3 regions of the Moritella sp. 36 genome follow, and region 3 is predicted to be linked to each of the others. Evidence: predicted binding sites of a transcription regulator. Region 3 holds the regulator's gene; each other region holds the start of a gene.

What was found. The regulator NrdR, encoded in region 3, represses ribonucleotide reductase genes. The targets are predictions, from matches to a motif close to AAACACNANATNTNGTGTTT.
Region 1: nrdD (anaerobic ribonucleoside-triphosphate reductase) is a predicted target of NrdR. The motif match lies at 4,023-4,042, and genes of this name have one in related genera.
Region 2: nrdA (class 1a ribonucleoside-diphosphate reductase subunit alpha) is a predicted target of NrdR. The motif match lies at 1,817-1,836, and genes of this name have one in related genera.

What each region holds. Positions count from the first base shown of each region.
Region 1 covers NZ_CP056120.1:3,491,319-3,498,114, reverse strand. The annotation lists gene HWV03_RS15440 (SDR family oxidoreductase) at 1-377, opposite strand, end outside; gene nrdG (anaerobic ribonucleoside-triphosphate reductase-activating protein) at 1,210-1,725, opposite strand; gene nrdD (anaerobic ribonucleoside-triphosphate reductase) at 1,821-3,956, opposite strand; tRNA gene HWV03_RS15425 (tRNA-Ser) at 4,262-4,352, shown strand; gene HWV03_RS15420 (TlpA family protein disulfide reductase) at 4,501-5,037, shown strand; gene HWV03_RS15415 (DUF4266 domain-containing protein) at 5,079-5,291, shown strand; gene HWV03_RS15410 (DUF3570 domain-containing protein) at 5,282-6,544, shown strand; gene HWV03_RS15405 (FAD:protein FMN transferase) at 6,581-6,796, shown strand, end outside.
Region 2 covers NZ_CP056120.1:2,004,328-2,011,123, reverse strand. The annotation lists gene gyrA (DNA topoisomerase (ATP-hydrolyzing) subunit A) at 1-361, opposite strand, end outside; gene ubiG (bifunctional 2-polyprenyl-6-hydroxyphenol methylase/3-demethylubiquinol 3-O-methyltransferase UbiG) at 611-1,309, shown strand; gene nrdA (class 1a ribonucleoside-diphosphate reductase subunit alpha) at 1,904-4,177, shown strand; gene nrdB (class Ia ribonucleoside-diphosphate reductase subunit beta) at 4,269-5,399, shown strand; gene yfaE (class I ribonucleotide reductase maintenance protein YfaE) at 5,399-5,674, shown strand; gene HWV03_RS09010 (DUF692 domain-containing protein) at 5,951-6,793, shown strand.
Region 3 covers NZ_CP056120.1:727,749-734,544, forward strand. The annotation lists gene torD (molecular chaperone TorD) at 1-352, opposite strand, end outside; gene glyA (serine hydroxymethyltransferase) at 578-1,831, shown strand; gene HWV03_RS03360 (hypothetical protein) at 2,110-2,403, shown strand; gene HWV03_RS03365 (DUF4124 domain-containing protein) at 2,666-4,036, shown strand; gene nrdR (transcriptional regulator NrdR) at 4,211-4,660, shown strand; gene ribD (bifunctional diaminohydroxyphosphoribosylaminopyrimidine deaminase/5-amino-6-(5-phosphoribosylamino)uracil reductase RibD) at 4,686-5,981, shown strand; gene HWV03_RS03380 (riboflavin synthase) at 5,981-6,646, shown strand; gene ribBA (bifunctional 3,4-dihydroxy-2-butanone-4-phosphate synthase/GTP cyclohydrolase II) at 6,695-6,796, shown strand, end outside.

The DNA of each region.
Region 1 (6,796 bases), 2.3 Mb from region 3:
ACATGATGAAAGCTTTTTGCCTTCATATTTACAGATGCTTCAACAGCGTTGCGTGTACCTACAACATTCGCAGTTTCTTGTGATTCGGCATCGGCCTTCATGTCGTAGATTGCAGCAAGGTGGTAAACATTATCAATTTGGTCTGTGTGCTCTGCTAACCATTGCTCATCAATCCCTAAATTCGCTTTAGTGATATCACCAGTAACCATTTTGATACGACTTTTAACACTTTTATGCACTCGATCCTTTAATGCATTGAACTTGTGCTCTGAGCCTTGGCGAGTTAATACATAAACTAACGCATCTTCTCTTTCTACTAGACGTTCAATTAAGAATCGACCAATAAATCCTGTACCACCGGTAACTAAGTATTTCATTCCATTATCCTCAATTAAACTGTGTTTGCTTTTTGTTAAATAAAAACGACTTTTCGGTTTTATAGCAATGAGTGTGTATCACTTATGTAGTAGTAATATCATCGATTTGAAAATAAATGTCAATGATGTGCCCTTAACGTAACTGGATATTTAACTTTTCTAACAACAACTTGTCAGTATTTTATGACGCATTGTTAGGTTTTCGTGTTGGTAAGTTCTGTTAACTAAATATTAACGTTTAGTGTAAATGCTCTTTTTTTTCAATCGTAATTATGATTCGTTTTTACAACGTAAAAGTTTACTTTCTTAGATGTTATTGACAAGTATTGACGTGTAAAATTAAAAATGATGATTGTTTTGGATGGTATATTCTAAATATTATTGCTAGCTATTATTTGGTGGTGGAGTATTAGCGTAAATTTGAACGTGATTATTTAAAGTCGTTAACTATCAGTGTATTAGGTGGGAGGTGTTGTGGTGTGTTCATTTGTAGGTAGATTGGTTTACTTTGACACTAATACTTTTGTGCTAAATGTTATAAAAGTTAACTGTTTCCGACCTAATTATTAATGATTTTAATGTGACTTAAGTCAAATAAAAATAGTTTTAGGTGACTTGTTTTGGTGAGGGATTTTGACCTTTCAATAGATATTACTAATTAAGTAATATCGTATAGTATGACTTTAGTATTAGAATATTTATTCCATAGTCCATATCTATCTCAAAAGTATTAAATTCTGAATTTAACCTTTTTACAATTTATAATTTTAAAATAGCAACTTTGGTGTTGATAGCGGTATCATCTTGGCGTGATTGATTTAATCATAGTCAATTAATCTTGGGGTTCGGCGATAGAGTATTCAAACTCACCAATTTTCTCACTTTTACTGATCGCGATAATGCGTTGATTTCGGCTACCTCGAAACTTTAATGCCGGATCGATTTGTTGTTGTTCGAATTTACCATCGATAAGGTAATCAATATAATGAACGACGGCCTTTTGTTGTGCAGTTAATTGCTCGATCGTGTAACCAGTCCATAGCCATATATCTTTCCCAACACATTCTCTTTTAACCCTTTTTACAAGTTTCAATATAGTTTCTAAGTTTGCTGGATAGAGGGGATCACCACCGCTTAAGCTTAATCCTCGACGGCGTATTCGTGTATCATTCAAATCATTAATTATCTTGTCTTCTATCTCTTGGTCGAATGGGGAACCATTGCGTGGAGACCAGGTCGATTGGTTATAGCAGCCTTTGCATTGGTGTTCACAACCACTGACAAATAAGGAGACCCTTGTACCTGGGCCATTGATGACATCAAGGTCAAAATATTGAGAGTAGTGCATCTTTACTCCTTAAACGCTAGCCAATAAGCAATTGGCTAGCTAGTTAATTAATCTGAATATGGTTTTATATAAATGTGTTATAAAAATTGAATGATTTATAAATGTTTAACGCGGCGTTTTACTTCTTCCTGTTTACCTTCATTAAAAGGACGTGCATCTGGACTGCCTAAATAACCACATACGCGACGGGTAACAGATACCTTTGCAATATCGTTATTTCCGCATTTAGGGCAGGTGAACCCTCTACTGGTACATTCGAACTCACCGGTATAGTCACACTCGTAACATTCATCAATAGGTGTATTAGTACCGTAATAAGGAACGCGTGAATAGCTGTAATCCCAAACGTTTTCTAATGCCTCAATGTTGTGCTGCATATTTGGATATTCACCGTAGCAGATAAAACCACCGCTACTAATAGTAGGATAGGGCATCTCAAAATCAATTTTGTCATATGGATTCGCTTGCTTCTCAACATCTAGGTGGAAGCTGTTGGTGTAATACCCCTTATCTGTCACATCCGTGATATCACCAAAGGTGATTTTGTCTAATTTAGCAAAACGACTACACAGATTTTCACTCGGTGTTGCATATAAACTAAATGCGTAACCCGTTTCAGTAGTCCACAGCTCTGTAATAGATTTTATATGGGTAAGCATCGCAATGGCTTTTTGTTGCAATGTTTTACTATTAAAAGGGTGTGTTTTATTGCCAAATAGTGCATTGATTGCTTCGTGTAAACCTATGTAGCCTAGAGAAATAGATGCACGACCATGTTTGAAAATTTCTAATACGTCATCATCTTCTTGCAGACGAACACCGCAAGCACCTTCCATATACAAGATTGGCGCAACACGCGCTTTGACACCTTTAAGGCGAGAGATGCGAGTTTCCAGCGCGCGTTTACACAGGATTAAGCGTTCATCGAGTAATTGATAGAATCGCGATTCATCACCGTTTGCTTGAATAGCGATACGCGGTAAATTAAGGCTGACGACACCTAAGTTATTACGGCCTTCATGTACTAATTCACCTTGCTCTTCATAGTTTCCTAAGAAACTACGGCAACCCATGGGTGTTTTAAATGACCCCGTAACTTTTACTACTTGGTCGTAATTTAAAATATCTGGATACATACGTTTACTTGCACACTCAAGCGCAAGCTGCTTAATATCGTAGTTTGCATCGGCAGATTTATGGTTTAAACCATCTTTGATCGCAAAGACCAGTTTTGGAAAAACAGCGGTTTTATGATTCTTACCTAAACCCGCAATACGGTTTTTAAGGATTGACTGTTGGATCAAGCGAGCTTCCCAACTTGTACCTAAACCAAAACCAAAAGTCACAAAAGGTGTTTGCCCGTTAGCTGTATGTAAGGTATTTACTTCGTATTCTAACGACTGGAATGCATCGTAACATTCTTTTTCAGTGCGTGAACGAGCAAACTCTTCTTTATTAGGGATCGCCCACTCTTCAGCTAAAATTGTGTTTTTGTTAAAACTTGCGGTGACATATGGCGCTAAAATCTCATCAATACGGTTGATTGTGGTACCACCATAAATATGACTAGCCACTTGTGCAATAATCTGTGCGGTGACTGCCGTTGCCGTAGTAATGGATTTAGGTGTTTCAATCTCAGCGTTACCCATTTTAAAACCATGCGTTAACATGCCATCAAGGTCGATCAGCATACAGTTAAACATTGGGAAAAAAGGGGCGTAATCAAGATCATGATAATGAATATCGCCAGACTCATGCGCATGGACAATATCGCGTGGTAAGATATGCTGCTTGGCATAATGTTTCGCGACAATTCCCGCCAGTAAATCGCGCTGAGTAGGGATCACTTTGCTATCTTTATTGGCATTTTCATTAAGCAGTGATTCGTTACTTTGTTCAATAAGCCCTTTGATCTCATTGGTCAGAATGCTTTGCGTTTCACGGGCAATATCGCGCTGATGACGATACTCGATATAAGCGCGGGCAATGAGTTTGTTGCTTTCTTGCATCAACACATCTTCAACGGTGTTTTGAATCGTATGGATTTCGATTGCATGTTCACTGGATACATCTTGTTGGATCAGTATTTGATGAACCTTATTCGCCATTTCTGCCGCATAATGACGACTTTCTTGTTGCACTGATTTAGCCGCTGCGAAAATGGCGTTTTGTATGCATTGAATGTTAAACGGCACACGACAACCATCTCGTTTAATGACAAATAGATCCACAAAATACTCCTTAAATAAACAATGACATTATACACCCACACTATATGTGGGTTAATTTTAAACATTAGACACAATATGTAGTGCATTAGGCTTTAAGTTTACTTTTTTTGTATTGATTTAGATCAAAAATTATTAAGGCTTCACTTGGATTTATCAGGACTGTATTGTCGATCAATAAACAAACTGGTTTTACTTGTAAGTTGCTTTTTAAGCGATATTTAAACGTAAAGTGAGCAGTGATATAGTGACGAGATAAAAAGCTTTACAAGTCCGGGAGCTTATTCTAATATCTGCTCCATTGCTGCGGAGGGGTGGCAGAGTGGCCGAATGCACTGGTCTTGAAAACCAGCAGGGGTTAATAGCTCCTCGAGAGTTCAAATCTCTCCTCCTCCGCCATCCATTCAAGAGAACGCTAATCGATTACTCGTTAAAAGTAGTCGGTTAGCGTTTTTTTATATCCCATTTTCGACATTCTTTTCACTAATCCTCTGCAAACTTCATTACTATAGCCGCACACTTACTCATCTTTTTGGGATCTAAGCTTATGAATCCATGTATCTATAACCGAATTCGTTCTTTTTTTATTGCCGTCTCTGTTGTTACCAGTTTATTTTTTTCGACGACCATTTTTGCTGAAAATACCGCTAGTGTTACTGAAAGTAAAGAGACCCAAGCGCCGACATTTGTATTACCTGGTATCGATAATACCCAAGTGAACCTTGAAGACTACCGCGGAAAGGTAGTATTAGTTGATTTTTGGGCATCCTGGTGTACGCCCTGTATTCGTTCATTTCCGTGGATGGATGAAATGGTTGAAAAGTACGGTGAAAAAGGCTTTGTAGTGATTGCGATTAATATGGATCAAGAATCTATTTTAGCGACCAAATTTTTGCAACGTTATCCAAACAAATTAACTATCGCATTTGATCCGCAAGGTGTTGTCGCTGAACAGTATGAAATAATGGGATTGCCTAATTCGTTTATACTTAATAAGAAGGGCGAAATTGTGTATAAGCATATCGGCTTTAGATTGGCGGAGCTAGATAAATACGAAGCTGAGATCTTGTCGCTATTACCTTAGACCTAGCTGTTACTGGAGTTAATTAGTTGTGGAGATGCCTTATGAGACGGATTTTATTATTGGCTAGTGTATTGAGTTTAACTGCTTGCTCCTCACTCGGCGTTACACCTTGGGAACGAGACTTGTTAGCGAAACCAGAAATGCAGCTTGCAGATAACCCGATGGAAATAGGGTTTGACGACCACACTTATTTTAGTAAAGAAGGCTCTAGCGGTGGCGGTAATTTTGCTGGTGGGGGCTGTGGATGCAACTAAAAGGAAAAACCTTCACCAATATTTCGATAACGTTAGCAGCTGCCAGCTGTGCACTTGCTGCGCCTGTGACAGCTCAGCCGTCAGAATTAGGCAGTTGGGATGTTGATGCAGGTCTGTTGATTTATGCTGAGAGTGATCATCAAGTGCAAGCCTATGAGGGAGCACTTTCCCTCACTAAGCAAATTGATGACGAGCGCAGTATTAATCTTAAAGGCATTATTGATGTACTTACTGGTGCTTCACCTAATGGCGCGGTTGCACAAAATAAAGCGCAAACATTTACCCGTCCGTCAGGTAATGGCAGTTATATTACGGCTGCAAGTGATACTCCGCTGGATGATACTTTTCATGATACGCGGGTTGCACTGAGTACCCAATACCAACAACAGTTAAGTCGCCTTTGGTTGTATTCTGGCGGAGCATATCTGTCTAAAGAATATGATTACCTTGCCTTGTCGATCAATAGTGCGCTGGCGCGTGATTTTAATAAGCGTAATACCACTGCATCTCTCGGCTTTGCTTATGCCTACGATACTATTGACCCTGAAGGTAGCATCCCAAACCCTGGTGTTTCGGTTGATGATCCTAACAACCGTTTAACGGACTCTGATACCAAGCAAACCCTTGATTTGCTCTTTGGTTTAACGCAAGTGATTGACCGTCAAACATTGATGCAATTAAACTATTCGATTAGTGATGTGAATGGTTATCAAACTGACCCCTTTAAAATCTTGTCGGTGGTTGATAGTAATGGGTGGGCGAATAATTATGTTTATGAAAATCGCCCCGATCAGCGCACTAAGCAGAGTTTATTTTGGCGTACTAAATACAATATACAGCCATCTGGCCAAGTGCTTGATGTTAGTTATCGTTATTTTTGGGATGACTGGGGAATAGCCTCACATACGATTGACAGTAAATGGCGAGTTCAACTTTCAAACCAACATTTTATTGAACCGCATCTCCGTTATTATTGCCAGCAAGCAGCTAATTTTTATCGTGTCTATCTTGATAAAGGTCAGCCAATACCGGAATATATGACTGCCGATTATCGTTTGGGTGAGTTACAAACTTATACTATCGGGCTTAAATATGGTTTCCCGATCGCGGGTAATGAATTCAGTGTACGGCTTGAATACTACCTTACTCAGGTATCGGGTGATGATGGGTTAGCGAAAGGAGATGGTATGGCGGGATTAGATATTTATCCAGATAAAAGCGCCATCATGATACAGAGCTTCTATCGTTTTTAATACCGTTTTTAATGTTTATATGAGCAGGTATAAAGTTTGAAAAAAGACGATCTATTAAACAAAGACAACCTTTTACAGCAAGGCGATACTTCAAAAAAAGCCTTTACCTTAAAACGAAAATCAGGCTATTGGCTCGGTGAGTTTACCGTCATGGCCAGTCCTTGTCAGATCTTATTAGATAACCTAGATGAAGCTAAAGCGTATAGCCTTACTGCGCAAGCATATGCAGAAGCAAAACGCATTGAACTAAAA
Region 2 (6,796 bases), 1.3 Mb from region 3:
GCATTGCGGCTGCAGAATCACCGTCAACAGAACCGAAGTTACCTTGACCATCAACAAGCATGTAGCGCAAAGAGAAAGGCTGCGCCATACGTACAATAGTGTCATAAACAGCTGTATCACCGTGTGGGTGATATTTACCGATTACGTCACCAACAACACGTGCTGATTTTTTATATGGTTTGTTCCAATCATTCTTCAATTCGTTCATCGCGAATAAAACGCGGCGATGAACTGGCTTCAAACCATCGCGAACATCAGGAAGAGCACGACCAACAATAACGCTCATAGCGTAATCTAAATAGGAATTTTTTAATTCTTCTTCAATATTGATAGGTGTGATTTCTGTGGCTAAATTACTCATATAAGCCTTTACCCCTAAGTTTTAAAGTGCTTTCTATTATATTTTTTAGAGAAAGCATTCTAGCATAATATTTACCAGCAAATACAATATATAAGAAAATTAACTCACTTGAATACAATTTTATTAGCTATTTATTCACTCATCTATAAATAATACTTCTGAAATCGTTTTCTCGTTATATACTATGCCCATATTTTTATGTTTCACCTTATTACTTTTCACCTTATTAACGTATCAAGAAGACATTGTATGAATGTAGATAAACAGGAAATCGCTAAATTTGAAGCCATGGCCAGTCGTTGGTGGGATCCAGCTGGTGACTTCAAGCCATTACATCAAATCAATCCATTACGCTTAGATTACATTGATGAGCGCTGTGGCGGCTTATTTGGCAAGAGAGTTCTTGATGTTGGCTGTGGCGGCGGGATCTTAACTGAGAGCATGGCTCGCCGTGGTGCAAAAGCGCTGGGTGTTGATATGGGTAAAGAACCCCTCAATGTGGCAAAATTGCATGCGCTTGAATCTGGTACTGAAGTTGAATACCGTCAAGTATTAATTGAAGAGTTAGCTGAAGAGCAACCAAACAGCTTTGATGTGATCACTTGTATGGAAATGCTAGAACACGTGCCTGACCCTGGTTCTGTGATTAACGCTTGCATGCGTCTTGTAAAACCAGGTGGCCATGTATTCTTCTCGACAATCAATCGTAATTTAAAATCGTATTTGTTTATGATTGTTGGTGCTGAGAAAGTCTTAAAAATGATGCCTAACGGGACCCATGACCATAAGAAATTTATTCGTCCATCAGAGCTATTACATTGGGTTGATCAATCGGGTCTATTCTGTCACCACATGACTGGCCTGCATTACATTCCATTAGTAGACCAGTTCAAGCTAGGCGAGAATGTTGACGTTAACTATATGCTACACACACAGCTTATCGATTAATGTAACAATTAATATAATTCTCCTTTTACCTAACAGCGCCTTTGCTGTTAGGTAAATAACTCAACACCTTTTTTCCTGCTTTAAATTCACTACCTCTATATAGCCATTTACAGTCATTTAACCCAAATAACTGGGCCTACTCTAATCAACACGCGCAAACAAAGTTATCTACTTTATAGGTAATATGAAACTTACTGCGTATAAAATGACGGTATTGTTTGCAATAACAGCCAGCTCAAAAAATAATAAATTAGTACTTGCGTGGTAGTTTTATAATCGAATTAGCTGTAAATATAATCAAAATTATTGAGGATCTCCTCACAACCTTGGCAACACTTTTTTTTCTTTTTTTTTTCACTTTTACTGTTGATTTTTGCTAACCGTAATTGATCACTGAGGCCAGAATGAAAGTCGCCACTAACTCACTAAATTATCCACATGTTGTTCAGTTTAGTGCTACTTGCCAAAACACGATTATCACACTATCTTGTATGCATAAATACAGGACAACACTACATCTTGTGTATTAACAAGAATATCAATACTAGTGTTGGTGGAAATGTTCTTAACATTGTTTTAAGGTCAGTCAGCTAAATGAATAAGAATTTACTAGTTACAAAACGCAGCGGTAAGCAAGAAACGATCGATCTTGAAAAGATCCACCGCGTGATCAAATGGGCAGCCAAAGGGTTGAATAATGTATCTGTTTCACTGGTTGAGTTAAAATCTCACATCCAGTTTTATGACGGCATACGTACTGAAGATATACATGAGACCATGATCAAAGCTGCAGCTGATTTAATTAGTGAAGAAGCACCAGATTACCAATATCTGTCTGCGCGTTTAGCCGTCTTCCACCTACGCAAGAAAGCATACGGTCAATTTGAACCACCTGCGCTTTATGAGCACGTAAAACTCAATGTTGATGCGCTTCGCTATGATGCACACCTACTTGCAGATTACACCGCGGAAGAATTCGCAGAAATGGATGAGTTAGTTGATCACTGGCGTGACATGAACTTCTCTTATGGTGCAATTAAGCAGTTAGAAGGTAAATACCTACTACAAAACCGTATTTCTGGTGACATCTTCGAAAGCCCACAATTTCTATATATCTTAGTGGCAGCGAGTTTATTCGCGACTTATGATAAATCTGTTCGTATGGACTACATTCGTCGTTTCTACGAAGCAACGTCAACGTTTAAAATTTCACTACCGACACCAATCATGGCGGGTGTTCGTACCCCTACTCGTCAATTCAGTTCGTGTGTACTGATTGAGTGTGACGATAGCCTAGATTCTATCAATGCAGTATCTAACTCTATTGTTAAATATGTATCGCAACGTGCTGGTATCGGTATCAATGCAGGTCGTATTCGTGCCCTAGGTAGCTCAATCCGTGGTGGTGAAGCATTCCACACTGGTTGTATCCCATTCTACAAGCACTTCCAGACAGCTGTTAAATCTTGCTCACAAGGCGGCGTACGTGGTGGTGCAGCAACATTATTCTATCCATTATGGCACTTAGAGGTTGAATCACTATTAGTACTTAAGAACAACCGTGGTGTTGAAGAAAACCGTGTGCGTCACCTTGACTATGGCGTGCAAATTAACCGTTTAATGTACCAACGCTTAATTGATAACAAAGACATTAGCTTATTCAGCCCATCAGATGTTGATGGTTTGTATGATGCATTCTTCCAAGATCAGGATGAATTTGAGCGTCTGTACACACTTTATGAACAAGACCCATCAATTCGTAAGCAAACAATTAAAGCCAGCGAACTGTTTGCTTTAGTAATGCAAGAGCGTGCAAGTACTGGTCGTATCTACATTCAACATGTAGATCACTGTAATACACACAGCCCGTTCAACCCAGCGGTTGCGCCTGTAAGACAAAGTAACTTATGTCTTGAAATTGCATTACCAACAAAACCAATGCAACACCCTGGTGATGAAAGTGGTGAAATTGCGCTATGTACATTATCAGCGTTCAACCTTGGTGCAATTAAAGACCTAAGTGAATTAGAAAACCTTGCAGACCTTGCAGTTCGCGCACTAGATAGCTTACTTGATTACCAAGACTATCCTATGCCTGCGGCTGAAAAGTCAACAATGGCGCGTCGTTCATTAGGTATAGGTGTGATTAACTACGCATACTACCTAGCGAAAAACGGTGTTAAATACTCAGACGGTAGCGCAAACAACCTAACGCATAAGACATTTGAAGCAATTCAATTCTACCTATTAAAAGCGTCAATGAACCTGTCGAAAGAACAAGGTCCGTGTTTAGCATTTAACGAAACAACTTACGCACAAGGTATCTTACCAATTGATACGTATAAGTCAGCGTTAGATGAAATTTGTGATGAAGAGTTACACCTAGATTGGGAAACATTACGTAGCGAAATTAAAGAACACGGCTTACGTAACTCAACACTAACAGCATTGATGCCATCAGAAACATCAAGCCAGATTTCAAATGCGACAAATGGTATTGAGCCACCACGTGGTTTAATCAGTATTAAAGCAAGTAAAGACGGTATCTTGAAACAAGTGGTACCTGATTACGAGAATCTGCGTGATAACTACGAACTACTTTGGAACATCCCAAATAACACGGGTTACTTACAACTTGTTGGTTTAATGCAGAAATTCGTAGACCAAGCGATTTCATCTAACACTAACTATGATCCACAACGTTTCCCGGGGCAAAAAGTACCGATGACAACGCTGTTAACGGACCTGATGTTAGCGTATAAGTACGGCTTAAAGACGCTTTACTACCATAACACACGTGACGGTGCATCAGACGTAGATGTAGTTAAAGAAGACGAGGGCTGTGAAGGCGGCGCATGTAAGATCTAAACAATCTAATTACATACACCAATATAAAAACCTACGCCCTTTCATTTGGCAGCTTAGGCTGCCAATTTAATGTATAAAATAGAGATGACCAATGAGTTACACTACTTTTTGCCAAACTAAAAATGATCAATTAAAAGAACCAATGTTTTTCGGCCAGCCTGTTAACGTTGCCCGTTTTGACCAACAAAAACATGAAATTTTTGAAAAATTAATTGAACGTCAGTTGTCATTTTTTTGGCGCCCAGAAGAAGTTGATGTAAGTAAGGACCGTATTGATTATCAGCAATTACCTGATCATGAAAAACACATTTTCATCAGTAATCTGAAATACCAAACATTATTAGACAGTATTCAAGGCCGTTCACCTAACGTTGCTTTTTTACCATTGGTTTCATTACCAGAACTAGAAACATGGATTGAAACCTGGTCATTCAGTGAAACAATTCACTCACGTTCATACACGCACATTATTCGTAATATCGTGAATGACCCATCAGAAGTATTCGATGATATCGTTGCTAATGAAGAAATTCTAAAGCGTGCTAAAGACATTGCTGGTTATTACGATGACTTAATCCATGCGACTCAGCAGCTACACCTACTTGGTGAAGGCACACACGTTATTAACGGTGAAAAAGTTGTTGTTAACCAACGTGCCGTGAAGAAAAAGCTATACCTAGCAATGGTATCGGTAAACGTGCTTGAAGCAATCCGTTTCTATGTTAGTTTTGCATGTTCTTTCGCGTTCGCTGAACGTGAATTAATGGAAGGTAACGCTAAAATCATCAAGCTTATTGCCCGTGATGAAGCATTGCATTTAACCAGTACACAGCACATTCTAAACTTGATGGCTGACGGTAAAGACGATCCAGAAATGCAAGAGATCTCAATTGAATGTTTCCAAGAAACACTGAAAATCTTTACTGATGCAGCACAACAAGAAAAAGACTGGGCAGAATATCTGTTCAAAGATGGTTCAATGATTGGTTTGAATAAAGATATTCTTGCTGATTACATCGAATACATCACCAATACACGTATGGCAGCAGTAGGCTTACCAACGGCATTTGAAGTGAAAAGTAACCCACTACCGTGGATCAATGCTTGGTTAGTGTCTGATAACGTACAAGTTGCACCACAAGAGTCTGAAATCAGCTCATACTTAGTTGGTCAAATTAACGCCGAAATCAACCACGCAGACATAGGTACATTCGTTCTATAATGTCGATTACGCTGACAACTGATTCAGGACGCTATCAAGTTTCAACACAAGATAGCTCCCTGCTTGATACGCTTGAGCGTACTGGACATCAAATTGAATACCAGTGCCGTCAAGGCTATTGTGGCGCTTGCCGCACTACGCTCTCAAGTGGCACGGTTACTTATACAACCGAACCACTTGCAGCGGTTGCAGCGGGATCGATATTACCCTGTTGCTGTAAAGCAGATAGTGACATAACACTTGCCGTCATCGCAACAATAACGGTTTCAGCATAATATACTTATGATTAATTAAGTAACGTGTATTAACCCCCGTAAAATAACAAGCCTTAACAATATTCACTATGTTAAGGCTTGTTCATATTGTGATCCAACATCCATTTTGTCATCTCACAAAATCCAACTCTCAATAGCTTACGATATAGAATGTGATTTACTTTGCAAAACGAGTAAACCTTACCCATACTCCTTTCAATAACGTATAAAAACTTCAATAGCGTATAAGCACTTCAATAACGTATAAGTACCACGGCTTTAAAATAGGACAACTTTATGTTAGATGATTTAGTTGGGATCGGCATGCGTCCTGCACATTATGAGAAACTCACTAATAGCCAAGTCGATATTGGCTGGGTAGAAGTACACAGTGAGAATCACTTCGAGATAAACTCAGAAGCTACGTATTACCTGGATAAAGCCTGTGATCGCTACCCCATCAGCTTACACGGTATTGGTTTAGCGCTCTCTTCCAATGAGCTACTTGATACTATCCACATTCATAATATTAAAAAACTGGTTGACCGTTATAAGCCATTTCGAGTATCAGAACACTTGGGCTGGAGCTCCATTGCTGGGCAGCATTATAGTGATACACTAGCCATTCCCTACACAGAAGAAAACCTCAAGCGTGTGATCCGACGGGTTGAACAAGTACAACACATTCTAGGTCAAACAATTGCAATCGAAAATCCGGCCTGTTATTGCCAATATAAAAATAATACCCTGACAGAAGCCGTCTTTTTGACTGAACTACAAGCCGCTACAAACTGTAAAATACTGCTCGATATTAATAATGTTCATATTAGTAGTCATCAGCTCGAATTCAACCCTTATGATTACTTAACGTCAATACCAAGCAGTATTGTCAGCGAGATCCACCTATCTGGTAGCAATAAACAATTAAAGAATAACCACATAACCTTCGACCAAGAACATAGCCAAAAGGTAACGCCCGAAGTATGGCAGCTATTTGAGTATTATTTGCAGCATTGCAACACAATCCCGACCCTTATTGAATGGGATACTAATATCCCACAGCTCAATGAATTACTGCATGAAGCACATATAGCTCAAAAAATGATATTGAAATCACAGCGTTTTAAAAATACATGTTAATCA
Region 3 (6,796 bases):
GTAGCGTAATCATTTTTTGATACGCTTCTTGCATCAAGTGACCTTCTTCACTAGTGAACACAGACTCATACGGGGGCGCAGATGATTTACTGTTACCTAAAAATACTTGTGCGTAGTCGGCACATAATTCTAAACGTGCGTCGTTACGTAGGTTTGCTGCCGCTAATGAACTGATTAGCTTTTCAACTGAAACGGTTAACGCGGGTGTTGCTGCTAAGCCTTGCAAGAAACTTTGGACTTCAGCTGACTGGTATTGACCCAGTTGCTCATCAGATAATTCAGTTGCAAGTGTGCTTGAAAGCCACCAGTAGATCTCTGAACGGGTTTGGCATAATTGGGTTAGTTCATCCATTGTGTTCTCCAAATGGGTATGAGTGCTGTAATTGCGTAGTATTATAGCGAATAAATTTAACCGAGAAGTCAGTTTTGATCAAAGTTAAATTAAAATGCAGTCTTTTCACGCAAAATTGAAATTTTCTCAAGTCTTTATTGTAGGAACTTGGTATTAGTCGCGTTACAATGTGGCCGAAATTTAGTTTACAAACCAACTTGTATTATCTCAATCAGGAGAAAACGGATGTTTACACGTGATATGAATATAGCTGACTATGATGCAGAATTATGGGCAGCAATGACACAAGAAGTAACTCGTCAGGAAGATCATATCGAGCTTATTGCTTCAGAGAACTATACAAGCCCACGCGTAATGGAAGCTCAAGGCTCTCAGCTTACAAATAAGTATGCAGAAGGCTACCCAGGCAAACGCTACTATGGCGGTTGTGAGTATGTTGATATTGCTGAGTCTTTAGCAATCGAACGTGCTAAGCAATTGTTTGGTGCTGATTACGCGAATGTACAACCACACTCTGGTTCACAAGCAAATGCTGCAGTTTACATGGCATTAGTTAAACCAGGTGATACTGTACTAGGCATGAGCCTTGCTCATGGTGGTCATTTAACACACGGTGCAAGCGTAAGCTTCTCGGGTAAAATCTATAACTCAGTTCAGTACGGTATTAATCCTGAAACGGGTGAGCTAGATTATGCTGAAGTTGAAGCGTTAGCAATTGAACATCAACCAAAAATGATTGTTGCTGGTTTCTCTGCGTACTCAGGTGTTGTTGATTGGGCTAAATTCCGTGAAATCGCTGATAAAGTAGGTGCTTTCCTATTCGTTGATATGGCACACGTTGCAGGTTTAGTTGCAGCTGATCTATATCCAAATCCAATGAAACATGCACACGTTGTTACAACAACGACGCATAAAACATTAGGTGGTCCACGTGGTGGCCTGATCCTTGCGCAAGCAGACGAAGTGATTGAGAAAAAATTAAACTCAGCAATCTTCCCTGGTGGTCAAGGTGGTCCTTTAATGCACGTTATCGCTGCTAAAGCGGTTGCATTTAAAGAAGCGATGGAACCTGAATTTGCGGTTTACCAACAAAATGTACTTGATTGTGCGAAAAGCATGGTTGCAGTATTACAAGAACGTGGTTTCAAGATCGTTTCTAACGGTACTGAAAATCACCTATTCTTAGTTGATCTGATTGGCAAAGAATACTCAGGTAAAGATGCAGATGCTGCACTGGGTAATGCACATATCACAGTAAACAAAAACTCGGTACCAAACGATCCACGTTCACCATTTGTTACATCTGGTCTACGTATCGGTACGCCTGCACTGGCTCGCCGTGGTATCCCTGCAGATAAAGCTGGCGAACTGGCTGGCTGGATGTGCGACGTATTAGATAACATCGGTAATGAAGATGTAGCTGCAACGGTACGTGCTAACGTACAAGCGCTATGTGCTGAATTCCCTGTATATAAATAGTCTGTACACAAATAATTGGGTGTGTAGACCTCAGGGTCTATAAACATTCGATTAATTTGTTAACCGTAAATGACACTTAACTTGAATCAAGGTTTAAGTGTCATTTACGGTTTTTTTATACCTAAACATTTATACCCTTATCACCTCCAATACCAGCTAATACCTTAAATCATACTATTTCCATGCTTTATTATTGATTCAGGATCATATGATCAGCTGTCATAGAGCGCCAGTTAGCGAACAGGTTAATCCAGTTTCATAGACCAAGGATGGGAAATATGATGAATAAACCTCTATTAAAAAATGCAGTAAAAAAAACACCCGAGCAAATATGTAAAAGGATAAGCATTGCAGCATTTGCTGTTGCGATGATTGGCTGTAGCTCAGTTGATGTATTAACTAAAACTGAAAACGGTGCTTCTTATGAATATCAACTCGGTCAATTTGAGACGATAGAGGTGGTTGATATGGCGCAGGAACATTGTGGTAAGTATGGTAAAAATGCAGAGCTAACTAATCGTTACTCTGATGCTAACCGCATATTGAATACACTTATATTTAATTGTAGTTAGTATTTCTTATCTCTTAATTGTGAAGCCTACGAGATTAAAATGAATGAGGGAGTTTTAAATTACACTTGTAAATGTTAACATATTTGCAACATTTGTTTTCGGTTCGGTTCGGTGGTTATAGATGAATAGTGACATAAATAGCTGAATAAGCACTTGAGATAGCATTCTCAAATTTGGCGATAAATAGAGTGAGGTATAAAGGATGATGCTGAATTCAATAAGAAATTATAAGCGGTTAATATTAGCGTTAGTATGTGGTTCAATGAGCTATTCTACATTTGCTAAAGTATATAGTTGGCGCGATACCGATGGTGCAATGCATTATAGTCAGTTTCCACGTCAGATTGTGGAAAAAAATGCGGCACAGAGTCGCGCTAGTCGTAAGCCAGTCGAAATGAATGATATCGTAAACGATTTATCAGCCACCCAAAATAGTAACTTATTGGATGGGCTTGAAGATATTATTGCTCATGCGAACGTCGAACGCCAAGTTGAAAAGGTTCTGACGCGCACTGACCCTCAGTTGGTCTTAATTGAACAACAGCTTTTACGTCAGCAAGCGCAGCAACGTGCACTCGCTATTGCGGAAAAAGAAGCGCTTGAAAAAGAAAAATCGCTTGTTGTGGCCAATAATATTATTGAAGACCATCATATAAAACCGAAGAATAAATTACCTAGAAATAGCTTCATGGCAGGGGTCCATAAGCGTGTTTATGGTACTGCAGTGATAAAAACCAATGATGTACAGGCTATTGCATCGACACAGTTTGCATCCACAACAGCGAAAAATTCAACCGTTGTTGAAAATACTGAAGCAAAGCAACAGCATAGTAGATTCCTAGCTGAAATTCAGCACAAATTAAAGCGTCAACATGTACCTGAAATTGCTCAAGTATCTCCAAGTTCTGGGCCTATCGTCGTTGTTAATGCTAAACCTTTACTTACGTCTCCAGCACCAACATATACCTTAGAGCCTGTCGACGCTAGTGTGGTGTCTTCAGCTATGGTTGCCGTTGATGAACCATTAGTTGATCAAATGGATACATTATCACCTGTTGTAGAATCTCGTTCGATAGCGAAGATTAAGCGTAAGAAAAAATCAAAAGCGAGTAATATATTTTTAGCGGGTATTAACAAAAAGTTAAACCGTAATGATAAAGAACTAACAATTGATGAACCAGTGTTCGTCGTGAGAAAAAGTGAATCAAGTCGTAATAACAAGTTGCAGGTCACACCTGAACAAATGCAGAATCAATTCTTAGCTGAGATTAATAAAAAGTTATTCCGAGCGAAACTTGGTTCTGATATTACCCCTGTGGCTGAATTGGCTAAGTCTGAGTCTGTTACTCGTGCGAAGGGAGAGGGCCGCGCGGCAGATAAAAATAAAGAATTAACGCAGAGCGCCGATCAAATTAAAGCGATCGAAAGTGAAATAAGCAGTCGGGATCATAAATCGAATGACGTGAAACAACCTTCAGAAAAACAGGTTAATTCCGCGTTAATGTTAAGTCGACTAAGCTATAATCACAATGCGCGCTTACCCTTATCACGGGCCGGAATGAGCCAACTCGATAGACAAGGTATTGATGTATCAAGTCAGTTTGTCAATGACGTTAACCGCAGTGCAGAATAAGCAATCCTAAAATATTGGTCGGTTTTTATCTCATTAAAAGAGTGATTGAAAACCGACTGATTATTCAACAATCTGTTAACTTATTTATTAATTCCACGAAATTACCTTCACTTTTCTGTACCCGCCTGCTATTTAACGATAGACTCAGAATAATATTATTCAATAGGATTGTTTATGTTCTGTCCATTTTGTTCTGCGACTGAAACTAAAGTTATCGATTCTCGTCTTGTGGCTGAAGGCCATCAGGTGCGCCGCCGCCGTGAGTGTGCGAAATGTCATGAACGTTTTACTACCTTTGAAACTGCAGAATTAGTGATGCCACGTATCATTAAAACGGATGATACACGTGAACCTTTTAACGAAGATAAACTCGTTAATGGTATTTATCGTGCGCTAGAAAAACGTCCGGTTGCCGCAGAGCAGATTGAACTCGGTATTAATCAAATAAAATCGAGTTTAAGAGCTACTGGTGAGCGTGAAATTGAATCAAGCTTTTTGGGTGAACTGGTGATGGACGTATTGAAAAAGCTCGATAAAGTTGCTTATGTACGGTTCGCTTCTGTTTATCGTTCTTTTGAAGATGTAAAAGAATTTAATGAAGAAATCGCCAAGCTCGACAAATAATCCGTTATCTGAGTCCTCATTGATTATGCCAAACAAATCACGTGCCGAGCTAGATCTACTATTGGACGAAATTGTATCCATTAGTCAGTTCAATGATACTGACCATTTGCATATGCAACGTGCGCTCGAACTTGCACAAAAAGGCCGTTTTACCACGGCACCGAATCCAAATGTTGGCTGTGTGCTTGTTAAAGCTGGCAAAGTCATCGGTGAAGGTTTTCATTTACGTGCGGGCGAGGCTCACGCTGAAATCCATGCTTTAAATATCGCAGGTGATGATGCTCAGGGGGCCACTTGTTATGTGACGCTTGAACCATGTAGTCATTATGGTCGTACCCCCCCTTGCGCAGCAGCCTTGGTTAATGCGAACGTAAATGAAGTCGTTATTGCTATGGTCGATCCGAATCCGAAAGTAGCAGGTAATGGCATTGCGATCCTTATCGCGGCGGGCATTAAAGTACGGATCGGTTTATTATCAACGCAAGCGCATGCGTTGAATCCTGGTTTTATCTTACGCATGCAGGAACAACGTCCGTTTGTGCGTTTAAAAATGGCGGCAAGCTTAGACGGACGTACAGCATTGAAAAACGGTGAGAGCAAATGGATCACCGGTCCTGCTGCACGGTCTGATGTGCAAGTATACCGCGCACAAGCCAGTGCAATTTTATCGACCGCCAGCACGGTTATTATGGACAATGCTTCACTTAATGTGCGTTATAGTGAGTTAGGTGCAAGCCAAGCCGACTATCCACGAATTAAAACAGATAAGCCACTAATTCAAGTAGACAAGTCTTTGTCTCATGATGAGTTATTAGAACCACAGCTACGTCAGCCAATACGAGTGGTACTGGATAATCATCGGCGACTAGATACACACCTTGCTAAAATAAATAGTGAGTTGAAGCTATTTTCACAGCCCGGTCAGATACTATTAGTTAATGGTGTTAAAAATATAGTCAATGATGCGACTGAAAATCCAGCTGTCGAGCAGTTATTAGTGAATGAATCGGTATCGCGAATTGAAATTGAGCAAGATAGTCACCATAACATAGATCTAAAACAGTTAATGACCGTATTAGCCCAGCAGGATATTAATGACCTGTGGGTTGAAGCAGGCGCGACACTGGCTGGCGCATTACTTGAAAATAAGCTGGTGGATGAGATAATTATTTATCTGGCACCTAAGCTCATGGGTGATAGTGCCAGAGGACTCGCAGTATTAAGCGAGCTAACTGAAATGGCGCAAGTGCCTACATTTAGCTTTACCGATATCACGCAGATCGGGGACGATCTTCGAATTACAGCAAAACCGGAATACTAATGTTTACAGGAATTATTGAAACCGTGGGTACACTCACAGGTTTAACCCCAAAAGGGGCCGATGTGAGCATCACTGTTGATAGTGGTGATCTTGATTTAAGTGACGTAAAACTCGGTGATAGTATCGCGACGAATGGCGTATGCCTTACTGTTGTTGAATTACTCGGCAATGGATACCGCGCAGATGTGTCATTAGAAACGATTAAACGCTCTGGTTTTGCGCATTACCGTATTGGTGATAAGGTAAACTTAGAAAAAGCATTAACCTTAAGCACGCGTCTTGGTGGTCACTTAGTCAGTGGCCATGTCGATGGCGTTGCTGAGATTGTTAAGATCAGTAAACTTGGTCGTGCGACTGAGTATTGGTTACAAGCACCGAACGAATTAGCCCGTTATATCGCTGAAAAAGGCTCAATTACAATTGATGGTATCAGTTTAACTATTAATGAAATTGACGGCGCTAAATTCAAATTGACGATCGTACCGCATACTGCATTAGAAACAACGATAGAAAGTTATGTAGTCGGTCGTAAAGTTAACTTAGAAGTAGATGTTATTGCCCGTTATTTAGAACGCATTATGCTAGGTGATAAAGCCGCAGAATCAAGTACTCCTGAGCAGGGCATCACTATGGATTTTCTTGCGAGTAATGGGTTTTTAAAGTAAAACATCTATTCACGATCAGTTTTTAATTGTTATAAAAGGGCTATGAGCATGGCACTAAGTCGTATTGAAGATATTATTGAAGACATCCGCCAAGGTAAAATGGTTATCTTGATGGATGATGAAGATCGCGAGAATGAAGGTGATCTGATC